Regions from separate parts of the Pseudarthrobacter sp. MOO14 genome, predicted to be linked through region 2. Evidence: riboswitches for the same ligand, from Rfam matches in the RefSeq annotation. Region 2 holds a riboswitch; each other region holds the start of a gene.
The links. Region 2 has a riboswitch for S-adenosylmethionine ahead of AC4EEV_RS03615 (aminotransferase class V-fold PLP-dependent enzyme). Riboswitches for the same ligand answer to the same signal wherever they lie in the genome.
Positions count from the first base shown of each region.

Region 1: another riboswitch for S-adenosylmethionine. It lies ahead of metX (homoserine O-acetyltransferase MetX); the one in region 2 lies ahead of AC4EEV_RS03615 (aminotransferase class V-fold PLP-dependent enzyme).
Region 3: another riboswitch for S-adenosylmethionine. It lies ahead of AC4EEV_RS09745 (DUF1737 domain-containing protein); the one in region 2 lies ahead of AC4EEV_RS03615 (aminotransferase class V-fold PLP-dependent enzyme).

Region 1 is NZ_CM177849.1:3,893,683-3,897,953, forward strand. Features, by position in the region: gene AC4EEV_RS17875 (S8 family peptidase) at 1-119, opposite strand, end outside; SAM riboswitch class IV at 390-504, shown strand; gene AC4EEV_RS17880 (bifunctional o-acetylhomoserine/o-acetylserine sulfhydrylase) at 548-1,873, shown strand; SAM riboswitch class IV at 1,973-2,088, shown strand; gene metX (homoserine O-acetyltransferase MetX) at 2,101-3,216, shown strand; gene AC4EEV_RS17890 (alcohol dehydrogenase catalytic domain-containing protein) at 3,337-4,271, shown strand, end outside.
Region 2 is NZ_CM177849.1:779,556-783,826, forward strand. Features, by position in the region: gene rsgA (ribosome small subunit-dependent GTPase A) at 1-1,046, shown strand, start outside; gene hisN (histidinol-phosphatase) at 1,091-1,915, shown strand; SAM riboswitch class IV at 2,057-2,170, shown strand; gene AC4EEV_RS03615 (aminotransferase class V-fold PLP-dependent enzyme) at 2,208-3,626, shown strand; gene AC4EEV_RS03620 (class I SAM-dependent methyltransferase) at 3,719-4,271, shown strand, end outside.
Region 3 is NZ_CM177849.1:2,065,286-2,069,556, reverse strand. Features, by position in the region: gene AC4EEV_RS09760 (glutamate--cysteine ligase 2) at 1-550, shown strand, start outside; gene AC4EEV_RS09755 (O-succinylhomoserine sulfhydrylase) at 555-1,763, opposite strand; gene AC4EEV_RS09750 (rhodanese-like domain-containing protein) at 1,764-2,174, opposite strand; gene AC4EEV_RS09745 (DUF1737 domain-containing protein) at 2,171-2,434, opposite strand; SAM riboswitch class IV at 2,448-2,562, opposite strand; gene opgC (OpgC domain-containing protein) at 2,739-4,271, shown strand, end outside.

The DNA.
Region 1 (4,271 bases), 1.3 Mb from region 2:
GCGGCGGGCGCGGTGGCTGCCGCTGGCGGCGCCGAGGCTTGCACTGGTGTACCGCTTGAGCAGAAGGCGACGGCGGACAACAGTGCGGCGGCAAGGGCCAGGCGCAAAGACTGGGGCAACGGAATCGAATTCCTTTGTGCGTGGTTGGGGGGCGACGGGATAACGTCGTCCGGCTTCCACGGTATCCGGGCCAGGACGGCTGGCGGCCAAACCTCGGGCGATCCTTCGCATTATTTGTGGAACCTTGGAAAACCTCCACATCGGACTGCCATCGCGCCCGGATCCGTCCCCCGCCCGTCGGCTGAGACCCCCACGGCCCGCACACAGCGGCAAGACCATGTTCGTCACAATGCTGTCCCGGCCGGAGTGATGTTCCTACACTGGGCGCAGGTCATGAGTGCCAGCGTTAAGCCCCGGCTCGCTGGCCGGCAACCCTCCATCCGCGGTGGGGTGCCCCGGGTGAGGACCAGGCTGTCCGGCAATTGCCGGAAGCAAGCGCGGCCCGTGGTGCTCCCAGCATGCCGGGCCCATGTCATAGGAGACTGAGATGTCCAACGGATGGTCCTTCGAAACCCGCCAGATCCATGCAGGCCAGGAGCCTGACAGCGCCACCGGGGCCCGCGCCCTTCCCATCTACCAGACCACGTCCTTCGTGTTCCCGAGCGCCGAGAGCGCAGCCAACCGTTTTGCGCTGGCCGAACTGGCGCCGATCTACACCCGCATCGGCAACCCCACCCAGGACGCGGTGGAGCAGCGGATCGCCAGCCTCGAAGGTGGCCTGGCCGCTTTGCTGCTGAGCTCGGGGCAGGCCGCGGAGACCTTCGCCGTCCTGAATATCGCCGAGGCCGGGGACCACATCGTGGCCAGCCCCAGCCTGTACGGCGGCACCTACAACCTGTTCGCCCACACCCTGAAGAAGTTCGGCATCGCGGTCACCTTCGTGGAAGATCCGGACAACCTGGATCAGTGGCGGAATGCCGTTCAGCCCAACACCAAACTGTTCTTTGGCGAGGTGGTATCCAACCCGCGCCAGGACGTCCTGGACATCGAAGGCATCTCCCAGGTGGCCCACGACGCCGGCGTTCCCCTGATCGTGGACAACACCCTGTCCACGCCCTACCTGATCCGGCCGCTGGAGTGGGGTGCGGACATCGTGATCCACTCCGCCACCAAGTACCTGGGCGGTCATGGCTCGGCGATTGCCGGCGTCATCGTCGACTCCGGCAAGTTCGATTTCGGCAAGGACCCCGACCGGTTCCCCGGTTTCAACACCCCGGATCCCACCTACAACGGGCTGGTCTACGCCCGGGACCTTGGCGAGGGTGGCGCACTGGGCGCCAACCTTTCCTACATCCTCAAAGCCCGTGTCCAGTTGCTGCGCGACCTTGGCTCGGCGGTTTCGCCCTTCAACGCCTTCCTGATTTCGCAGGGCCTGGAAACGCTGAGCCTGCGGGTGGAACGGCACGTTTCCAACGCCACGGAGGTGGCGCGCTGGCTGGAGGGAAGGGACGACGTCGAATCGGTCGCCTACGCGGGGCTGCCGTCCAGCCCCTGGTACGAACGGGGCCGCAAGTACGGGCCCAAGGGGACCGGCGCCGTCGTCGCTTTCAACCTGGCCGGAGGCGCGGAGGCGGGCAAGCGCTTCGTCGACGCCCTGGAACTGCACTCGCACGTCGCCAACATCGGCGACGTCCGTTCGCTTGTCATCCACCCGGCGTCGACCACCCACAGCCAGCTCTCGCCCGAGCAGCAGGTGGTGGCCGGCGTCAATCCGGGGCTGGTCCGCTTGTCGGTTGGCTTGGAGCACATCGACGACATCCTGGCCGACCTGGAGGCCGGTTTCCGCGCGGCCAAGGGCGGCGCCGACGCCTGACCGCCAGCACGCCGGGGCGCTGCCGGCCGGCAGCGCCGGGAAGTCACAACCAGTCACACTCTTGGCCTGGACCGGGGAGTGTTTCGTACACTCGAACCAGGTCATGAGTGCCAGTGACAGCCCCGGCTTGCTGGCCGGCAACCCTCCTTCCGCGGTGGGGTGCCCCGGGTGAAGACCTGGCCTGCCGGTCAAATGACGGCAGGCAAGCGCGTAGAAGAGGTCTTGCCATGACGGTTACCGTCGCCCGTACCACCATTCCCGAACACGGAGTTGTCCGCTACGCCTCCATCGGAGGACTCGAGCTCGAAGGCGGCGGCTACCTGCCGGATGTCACCCTGGCGTACGAAACCTGGGGCACGCTGAACGCGGACGGCAGCAACGCCATCCTGATCGAGCATGCCCTGACGGGCAGCACCCACGTGACCCGGGGCGACACCGACGAAGAGGGCTGGTGGGAACAGCTGGCCGGTCCCGGGGCTCCCGTCGATACGGACAGGTTCTTCGTGGTGTCCGTCAACATTGTGGGCGGTTGCTACGGGTCCACGGGCCCGTCGTCGGCCGCTCCCGACGGAGCACCCTGGGGCTCACGCTTCCCCCTGGTCACCCTGCGGGACAGCACTGTTGCCGAGGCCCGGCTGGCGGACCAGTTGGGCATCGGGAGCTGGTACGCCGTCCTTGGGGGTTCCATGGGGGGTGCCCGCGCCCTGGAGTGGGCGGTGACCTACCCTGGCCGGGTGCAGCGCTGCGCCGTCATCTCGGTCGGCGCTGCCAGCACGGCTGAACAGATCGCTTTCGCCCAGGCCCAGACCCTGGCCATCCGCCAGGATCCGAACTTCAACGGCGGCGACTACTACGGCGGACCGTGTCCGGAAGACGGACTGGCCCTGGCACGGCGGATCGCCCACATCACGTACCGGTCCGCCGCGGAACTGGAAGGGCGCTTCGGCCGGGAACCCCAGGCTCCCGAGTCGCCCCTGCACGGCGGACTGCTGGCAAACCGCGGACGCTACCAAGTGGAAAGCTATCTGGACCACCAGGGCAGGAAGCTCGTCCGCCGGTTCGACGCCAACAGCTATATCGCCCTCACCGAGGCGTTGATGAGCCACGATGTCTGCCGTGGCCGCGGGCCGCTGGCCGAGACCCTGGCATCCGCCACCGCCCGGTTCTTCGTTGCCGCCGTGGACTCCGACCGGCTCTACTTCCCGTCCCAGTCCCGCGAATTGGCCCAGGCCCTGCCGGGTGAGGTTGACGTGCATATGATCTCGGCACCGATAGGCCATGACGGCTTCCTGACCGAGATCGGACAGCTGGGGAACCAGCTCCGGACGACGTTCCTGGCCTAGCTGTGCCCGTCCCGGCAGCGGCCGGCTGCTGCCCTGCGGTGCTTCCGGTGCACGCTGCCGGTGGACGCCGCGGTGCCACAGTGCGGCAGGCCCGGGGTGGAAGTACGGCATGATCGTGTCATGAAGGCAGCCGTCCTGTATTCGACCGTTCCCGCCGCCGGACAGGCACCGGGAAAGCCCGCCTACGCTGACGCGAAACCATTGGTCGTGCAGGAACTGGACCAACCGCAGCCGCGCGCCGGTGAGCTTGGGGTTGCCATCACCTATTCGAGCCTGTGCCATTCGGACCTGTCCGTGGTGGACGGCTCCAGGGTCCGGCCGCTTCCGATGGCATTGGGCCACGAGGCGGTGGGGCGGGTGGTGTCCGTGGGCGACGGGGTAGCCGATGTGTCCGTGGGAGACCACGTGGTGCTCGTTTTCGTGCCCAGTTGCGGCCATTGCCGGGCCTGCCGGGCCGGGAGGCCCGCGCTTTGCCACCGCGCTGCGGAGGTCAACGGCTCCGGTGACCTGCTGCATGGGCCGGCCTTGCTGCGCACGCCGGGGGGGGAGCGCATCAACCACCATTTGGGCGTCTCGGCGTTTGCGGATTACGCCGTGGTGGCGCGGGAGTCGGTGGTGGTGATTGACGACGACGTCCCGGACACCGTCGCGGCGATGTTTGGTTGCGCCGTGCTCACCGGAATGGGGGCCGTGCTCAATACGGCAGGCGTCAGTCCGGGACAGTCCGTGGCTGTCTTCGGCATCGGCGCAGTAGGCTTATCGGCCGTCATGGCGGCCCGCCTCGCCGGGGCCGCCGGAGTGATAGCCATCGATCCGAATCCGGGCAAGCACCCATTGGCCCTGGACGCCGGTGCCACGGCGGTGGGAACGCCTGCGGATGCGGCCCGTCTTGTGGCCGAGGCTGCCGGTGACGGGGTGGATGTGGCCGTCGAAGCAGTCGGCTTGGCCGGCGTGATCGCAACGTGCCTTGATCTGGTGACGCGGGGCGGCGCGGTTGTCTCGGTGGGACTGCCCCATCCGTCTGCTGAACTGTCCGTTCCGGCACTGCAGTTCGC
Region 2 (4,271 bases):
CACGCACCAAAGACCGCCCCAGCCACGATGACGCCGTAACCGGCCGGATCATCACGGTGGACCGTGGGCGGTACACCGCGGTGGTGGGTGAGGACTCGGACAATGAGCGGGTGGTCATCGCTGCGCGGGCCCGCGAGCTTCGCCGCAATCCCGTGGTGGCCGGCGACTTCGTCTCCCTGGTGGGGGATGTCTCCGGAGCCCCGGACACGCTGGCCCGGCTGGTGAAAATTCAGGACCGCCGCACCCTGCTTCGCCGCAGTGCCGACGATACCGACCCCGTGGAGCGCGCCGTGGTGGCCAACGCGGACCAGCTGGTCATCGTCGTGGCGGCCGCCAACCCCGAGCCCCGCACAGGCTTCATTGACCGCGCCCTGGTGGCGGCCTACGACGCCGGGATCGCGCCGATCCTGCTGGTGACCAAGGCCGACGTCAAGGATCCCGCCGAGCTCCTCTCCAATTACACGCACCTGGACTTCCCCGTCATCATCAGCAAGACCGCCGACGCACAGGCCTCCGGGATCGACGCGCGGTCCGACGACGGCCTCTCCGCCCGGCTGGACAGCGCTGCGGTGGCCGCCCTCCGCGCACACCTCGACGGCACCGTCACCGTGATGCTGGGGCATTCCGGGGTGGGCAAATCCACTATGGTGAACGCACTCACGGGCGCCGAGCGCGCCACCGGCGGCGTCAACGCCGTCACCGGGCGCGGCCGGCACACGTCGTCGTCGGCGCTGGCACTTCGGCTCGCGGACGCGCCGCCCGGCAGCTGGATCATCGACACCCCGGGGATCCGGTCCTTTGGCCTGGCGCACGTGGACCCGGACAGGATCCTGCGCTCGTTCCCGGATCTCTCCCCGGGCATCGAAAACTGCGAGCGGGGCTGCAAGCACACGGCAACGGCGGTCAACTGCGGGCTGGACGAGTGGGTGGACGGCGGACACGCCGGCCCTACCGGCGCCGCCCGCCTGGCGTCCCTGCGGCGGCTGCTCGGCGCCGATCCAAGGATGGAAGCACAGGAAACGAAGGAGCTTGGCAGCGTCAACTGACGCGTTCTCCCGGCAGAAACGCCCGCAGACGGTAGTTTGGAACCATGATCCAACCCGCTTCGAGTTACAACGATGACCTGCGCCTGGCCCACGTCCTGGCCGACTCCGTGGACGACCAGACGATGAGCCGGTTCAAGGCCCTGGACCTCCACGTCGAGACCAAGCCGGACCTGACGCCGGTCACCGACGCCGACAAGGCGGCCGAGGAGGCCATCCGAGGCCAACTCTCCCGCTCCCGGCCCCGCGATGCCGTTCTGGGTGAGGAATTCGGCAGCACCGGCCACGGCTCGCGGCGCTGGATCATCGATCCCATCGACGGGACCAAGAACTTCGTCCGCGGCGTCCCGGTCTGGGCCACGCTGATCGCCCTGGTGGACGAGGGCGAGCCGGTGGTGGGCGTCGTCAGCGCTCCGGCACTGGGCAAGCGCTGGTGGGCTGCCAAAGGCATGGGCGCGTACATGGGCAGGTCCCTGGCCGCCGCCACCCGGCTTCGGGTTTCCAACGTCTCAAACCTGGCCGACGCCTCCCTCTCCTATTCCAGCCTGGGCGGCTGGAAGGAACGCGGAAACCTTGACGACTTCCTCGGCCTGACGGAAGACGTGTGGCGGACCCGGGCGTACGGAGACTTCTGGTCCTACTGCATGGTGGCGGAAGGCTCGGTGGATATCGCCTGCGAACCCGAACTGAACCTGTACGACATGGCTGCCCTGGTACCGATCGTGGTGGAGGCCGGCGGCCGCTTCACGTCCCTCGAAGGCGAGGATGGCCCGTTCGGCGGCAATGCCCTGGCCACGAACTCGATCCTGCATTCAGAGGTGCTGCACCGGCTGAACCCGGACCTCGACGACCTGCTCCAGCAGTCGCCCTAGCGGCACAATAATCGAACAATACGACGCCGGACGCCTCCTTGAGGGGGCGTCCGCGGCCGTTTCTTCGGCAGGGCGTAACAAAAGCCTTAACAATTGCCGCGGCTTTAGTCCTGCCCATTCCATGTTCTACGCTTTTATCCAGGTCACGAGTGCCAGCGCAAAACCCCGGTTTGCTGGCCGGCAACCCTCCATTCGCGGTGGGGTGCCCCGGGTGACGACCAGGCCGGTCCGGAGCGGATACGGCAAGCGCGGATTCCACTGTGCCGGAGTCCTGTATCCAAGTGAGGTCTCTGTGACAACTGCCACCGTCTCCCCCCTTTCCGCCACCGCCAACGCCGCCGCGGCGGATCCGCGACAGGCCGTCGCCGGCCGGCCCCTCGCCGCGGTCACCGGCGCCGAGATCCAGGCGCCGCTGATCTCCGGCGGCCACGTCCGCTACGCAAACCTCGACTACGGCGCCTCCGCACCGGCGCTGTCAGTGGTGTCCGCGTACCTGAACGAGATCCTCCCGTACTACGCGAGTGTCCACCGGGGCGCCGGCTACGCATCCCAGATCAGCACCTCAGTGTACGAAAACGCACGCAACATTGTCCGCGACTTCGTGGGAGGGCGCCCCGGCGATTCGGTCATCTTCACCCGCAACACCACCGACTCCCTGAACCTGCTGGCCGGCTGCCTGCCGCTGGCGGACGGCCGCCCCGCCGGAGATGTCCTTTACCTGGACATCGAACACCACGCCAACCTCCTGCCCTGGCAGGGCGTCCCGCACCGCAGCATTGTCGCCGCGGATACCATCAGCGGCACTTTGGAGGCAGTCCGCACCGAACTTGAGCAGGGCGGGGTCAGCCTGCTGGCCGTCACCGGCGCTTCCAACGTCACCGGCGAGATCCTCCCCATCCGGGCCTTGGCCGCGCTGGCGCACCAGTACGGCGCACGGATCGTGGTGGACGCCGCCCAGCTTGCGCCGCATCGCCGGGTGGACATCAGCACGGACGACGTCGACTACCTTGCGTTCTCCGGGCACAAGCTCTACGCGCCGTTCGGCGCAGGCGTCCTGGTGGGACGTGCTGACTGGCTGGACGCCGGTGTCCCGCACCTGGCCGGGGGCGGTGCCGTCAAGGAAGCAAGGCTCGACGGCGTCAGCTGGGCCACCGGCCCGGCCCGCCATGAGGGGGGATCGCCCAACGTCCTGGGAGCCGCCACGCTGGCCCGCGCCACCCAGGTGATCGCGGAACTGGACCAGGAACGCTGGCACGCCCACGAGTCCGCCATCCGCTCCTTCCTGGTGGAGGGCCTCCAGGGCATCGATGGCGTCACCGTCCACCAGATCTTCAAGGACACCAATCCGGAAACGGACACCATCGGCGTGGTCAATTTCTCGGTTGCAGGCTACGACGCCGGGCTGGTGGCCGCCTACCTCTCGGCGGAGCACGGCGTGGGCCTGCGGGACGGACGCTTCTGCGCCCACCCACTGCTGAAACGCCTGGGCCTGCCCAACGGATCACTCCGGGCGAGCTTCGGCGTCGGATCCCGGCTGGAGGATGCCGAACGCCTTCTTGCCGGCATCCGCGCACTGCGCAGCAACGGGCTGGGCTGGGACTACGTGGTTGACGCAGGCCGTTGGGTGCCCGCCAACGACTCCCGCACCTACCCGCACTGGGCACCCAACACCCCGGGCACGGCCGGTGCGGCCCCCTGTATCGACGACTAGGGCACCTCCCGCTCCTGCTCCCCCAGCACATGTCCAAAGGGGGTGCGGTAAATTCGAGGGGCATCAACAGTCGGAATTGAAGGAGTCCACGCGTGGTTCGGGGTGGCCCCAAGCTTGATCACGGGCGCCGGCGGGAACTTGGCGGCAGTTTCCGCGACGGCGGACGGCACTACCAGCGCGTCAGGCCGGGCTACCCCGTGGAATCAGCCCGGTGGCTGGTCCCGGCGCAGGCCCGTGACGCACTCGATGTCGGGGCCGGTACCGGGAAGTTTACGGCCCTGCTGCTGGAGCTTGGCCTGGAGGTAACCGCCGTCGACCCTTCCACGGACATGCTCGCCCAACTCGCGGCACACTGCCCTGCTGCCACGGCCGTGGCGGGGACCGCGGAGGCGACGGGGCTGGCCGAAGCCTCCTTCGACGTCGTCACCGTGGCGCAGGCCTGGCACTGGTGCGACGCGCTGCCTGCGAGCACCGAACTTGCCCGCGTCCTGCGCCCGCACGGAACGCTCGGACTCATCTGGAACCAACTGGATACCTCGGTGCCGTGGGTGCACAGGCTCTCCAGGATCATGCACGCCGGCGATGTGTACCGCCCGGGCCACAAGCCGGTGGTGGGGCCCGAATTCACCGGGCTCGAAGGGCATG
Region 3 (4,271 bases), 1.3 Mb from region 2:
TGAAGGGATGCTGTATTTCGACGCGCGGCTCTCCCGCAACCACCCCACCGTGGAGGTGCGGGTGGCGGACGTCTGCCTCCGCGCCGAGGATGCAGCCTTGATCGCCGTGCTGGTCCGCGCCCTGGTGGAATCGGCCGGCAGGGAATGGCGCGAGGGCGTGGACCCGGCGCCGGTGCCCACTGTCCTGCTGCGGATGGCCTCCTGGCAGGCCAGCAGTTCGGGACTCGGCGGCGAGCTCCTGGACTTTGGGAACTTCCGCCCGGCCCCGGCCGCGGACGTAGCCCGTTCCCTGGTGGATTACCTGGCGCCTGTCCTTCAGGAACAGGGCGAACTGGCCATGGCCCGGCAGGGCGTGGAGCACATCATCGCCCGCGGGACAGGGGCCGCCGAGCAGCGCCGGGCCCGCGACAGGGCGCTGGCCGGACCGCCTCCCGAGGATATGGGCTTCGGTGCAGTGGTCCGGCACGCCGTAGACGCCACCATGCGCGGCGCCCTGGATCTTTCCGGCGTGGAAGACACCCCGGAACTGCTGCGGGTCCGCCAGGCCTGACGCCTTAGATCTGCTTCAGGGCCTGTTCCAGGTCGCGGATGAGGTCGTCCGCGTCCTCGAGCCCCACGGAGAGCCGGACCACGCCGTCGCTCAAGCCAATGGCGGCCCGCCCCTCCGGCCCCATGGCGCGGTGGGTGGTGGTGGCGGGGTGGGTGATCAGGGATTTCGAATCGCCCAGGTTGTTGGAGATGTCGATGATCCGCAGCCCGTCCAACAGGGCGAAGGCCGCCTCCTTGCCGGAGCGGCCGCCCGAGGGCGCCAGCTCAAGGGTGAGGACCGTGCCGCCGGCGCTCATCTGCTTCGCCGCCAGCTCATACTGCGGGTGCGATGTCAGCAGCGGGTACTTCACCCAGCTCACGGCAGGCTGCTCCTCGAGCCATTCAGCGAGCCGCAGGGCGGTGGCCGAGGAGTGCCGGACGCGCAGGCTCATGGTTTCCAGGCCCTTGGTCAGGACCCAGGCGTTGAACGCCGAAAGCGCCGGACCTGTGTGGCGCATCAGCTGCTTCACCGGGCCGTCGATGAACTCCTTGGTGCCCAGGATGGCACCGCCCAGGACCCGGCCCTGCCCGTCGATGTGCTTGGTGCCGGAGTACACGATGACGTCCGCGCCCAGGTCCCCGCAGCGCTGCAGCAGGGGAGTGGCGAAGACATTGTCCGCAACTACCGTGGCGCCGGCGGCATGGGCCAGTTCGCTCACCGCGGCGATGTCCACGATTTCCTGCATCGGGTTGGACGGGGATTCGAAGAAGACGGCGGTGGTGGGCTTGGACAGGGCCTCGCGCCACTGGTCCAGGTCCGGGCCATCGACGAAGACCGTTTCCACTCCCCACCGCGGCAGGATCTCGTTCAGGATCACGAAGCATGACCCGAACAGTGAGCGGGCGGCCACCACGCGGTCACCGGCTGCAAGCAGCGCGCCCAGGGCCGTGAACACCGCGGACATGCCCGACGCCGTCGCGAAGCAGGCCTCGGTGCCTTCCAGCAGCCTGAGCCGTTCCTGGAAGGTGGCCACGGACGGGTTGCCGTAGCGCGAGTACACAAAGCGCTCGTCCTCGCCGGTGAAGGCGCGTTCGGCCGCGGCCGCGGATTCGTAGACGAACCCGGAATTCAGGAAGACGGCCTCTGAGGTTTCCTGGAAGTTGGTGCGGTCCAGCCCGCCGCGGACAGCCTGGGTGTCGGGGCTCCAGCCGGGGGCATCTTGATTGAAAGTCACTTAGTTCTTTCCGAGGTTGGTGGGCAGGCCGCGGTTCTTCCAGCCGTTGACGGTCCGTTCGCCGTAGCGGTCAGGTTCCCCCTCGAAGCCCTCCAGGACGTTGTAGGAAGTGAAGCCGGCCTGGGTGGCCGCCACGGCCGCGGCGATGGATCGCTGGCCCGAACGGCAAAGGAACACGAGCTCAGCGCCCGGGTCCTCAGGCGCCTGCTCCTTGAGGTCCTTCACGAAATCGGGGTTGGGGATGCCGCCGGGGAAGGTCCACTGGATGAAGAGCGGATCGTTGTCCGTTGCCTTGGTATCCGGAATGCCAATGTGGGCCCATTCGCCCTCGGTGCGGACGTCCACCAGGATGGCGCCCTGCTCCAGCTTGGCCCACGCTTCCTGCGGCGTCAGGTCTCCCGCGTAGCTCATGCGTGGCCCTCGCCGTCGAACTCGCCTTCCAGGTCGTCAACAGCCGTGGCCACCGCGGCGTCAGCCGACGCGATGGCGGCCGGGAGGACAACGGCCTGGGCCACGATGACGCTGCTGCCGTTGAAAGTGGCCGCCGGGCTGCCGTGCAGGACGTAACCGTCCGCAAGCGCAGCCGAGATCCGCTCACAGAAGGAGCGGTCGTCCGGGCCCGTAATCAGGCGGTAGGACAATTTTTCGTCAGGGGCGGGTGCGTCAGACACGACGGATCTCCTTCTTTCACGCTTGCAGCTCGAATCGGTCGATATGCCAAGTATTCACCTGAGGCACCCCGCCGCGAGAGGAGGGTTGCCGACCGGCCAGTCAGGGCTTAACACCGGTACTCATTACTCCCCAAAAACGTAACACCTGCGCCGCCAAGCCGCACGGCCGCCGTCGTCATGTTCCGTAATTGAGAGCCCGCGACCACCGCGTCACGGGAACGCGGCAGGGCGGCCGGGCCGATAAAGTTTCTACCGGGGGCGCCGCCCTGCCGTCACAGTGGGAGTACCGGGGGGTCTTGCCAGCATGCGAGCAGCAACATCGCACCACCAGGCCGGCCGTCGTCGTGCCCGTCACCGTTCCCCCGGGGCGTTCCTGGCCGCCGCCGTCGTCGTGCTCCTGGCGCTGCTGGCGCCCGCCGGTGCTGCGCAGGCGGCCTCCGCGGAACCGGACCAAGGCAAGCCGTGGCTGGGTGCCGTCCTTGAATGGGGCGAGGATACCGCCGCTGGATTCTCCGACCGGCTGGGTGCGAGCCCGGCCGTGTTTGGCCACGACATCGGCCTGCCGTTCCGCGACTCGGACCAGAACAACATCGAGGGGTTCCTGCAGCAGGCCTCGGCCAAGGGCGCCCACGCCATGCTCACCGTGAAGCCCACGGTGCCGCTGGACCAGATCGGCGCCTCCGAAGCGGAAGCCTTCGCCGGCAAGGTCCGCGACCTGGCCTCCGGGTTCAAGGGCCGGCTGTTGATCCGGTTTGCGCCGGACATGAACTCGAGCTGGGTGGCCTGGGGGCAGCAGCCGGCCGCCTACCGGGAGGCCTTCAAGGCGGTCGCGGCAGCGGTCAAAAAGGACGACGGCGGCCGGGCCGCCATGGTCTGGGCGCCGTACCTGGGCAAGGACTACCCCTTTGACCGGAGCAGGAATGCCCCGCAGCCTGGAAGTGACGGCTTCGCCCTCCTGGACACCAACGGCGACGGCGCCTGGAACGGCTCCGACGCCGCCTACGCCCCCTACTATCCGGGGGACGACGCCGTGGACTGGGTGGGCCTGACTGCCTACCATGACGACACTGCCGGCGCCGCTGCCGTTAACACCGTGCCGCGTGCCGGTGAACTCCAGGAGATGCTGACCGGCGCGGGCAGCGAGAACTTCTACAGTGCCTACGCGGAGGTCCGCAGGAAGCCGCTACTGCTCCAGACGTCGGCGTTCTACAGCCCTGCCGCGGGCGGACCGCCGGAGGCGGATATCAAGACGGCCTGGTGGGACCAGGTGGTGGGTACCGCCACCTCGCCGGCTTTCGCCAGGACGGCGGCGGTGGTGTGGGACGAGCGCACCAGCACCCGGGATACCGGCGTGGCCAGCATCGACTGGCTGCTCACCGGAAATCCCGCCATCGCCAAAGCTGCGCTGGACCGGCTGAAGTCCTCTGCTGTGGTCACCGGGCCGGTCACCGATGTGGCCGCGGACGGATCGTATGTCCGGGCCAACACCCTGTCCGGGGCTGCGGTCTGGACCGTGGCCGTGGCGATGGCCATCCTCCTGGCGGCGCTGTGGCAGATTCCCCGCCGGGTCAACGCCGCCACCGCATGGAGCTACCAGGAGCCGGGAAACAGGGACTCGCGCGTGGATCTGCTGCGCGGGATGGCCATTGTCTTCGTGGTGGTCAACCACCTGGGCCTGGTCTCGCTGTTCCAGCTGCTCACCCAGGAGGCCGTGGGCTTCGTATCGGGTGCCGAACTCTTCGTGCTGTTCTCCGGCCTGGTGGTGGGCATGGTCTACGGGCCGAAGGCCAAGGAAGACTTCGGCAAGGTTGTGGACCTCACCTCCCGCCGGGCGGGG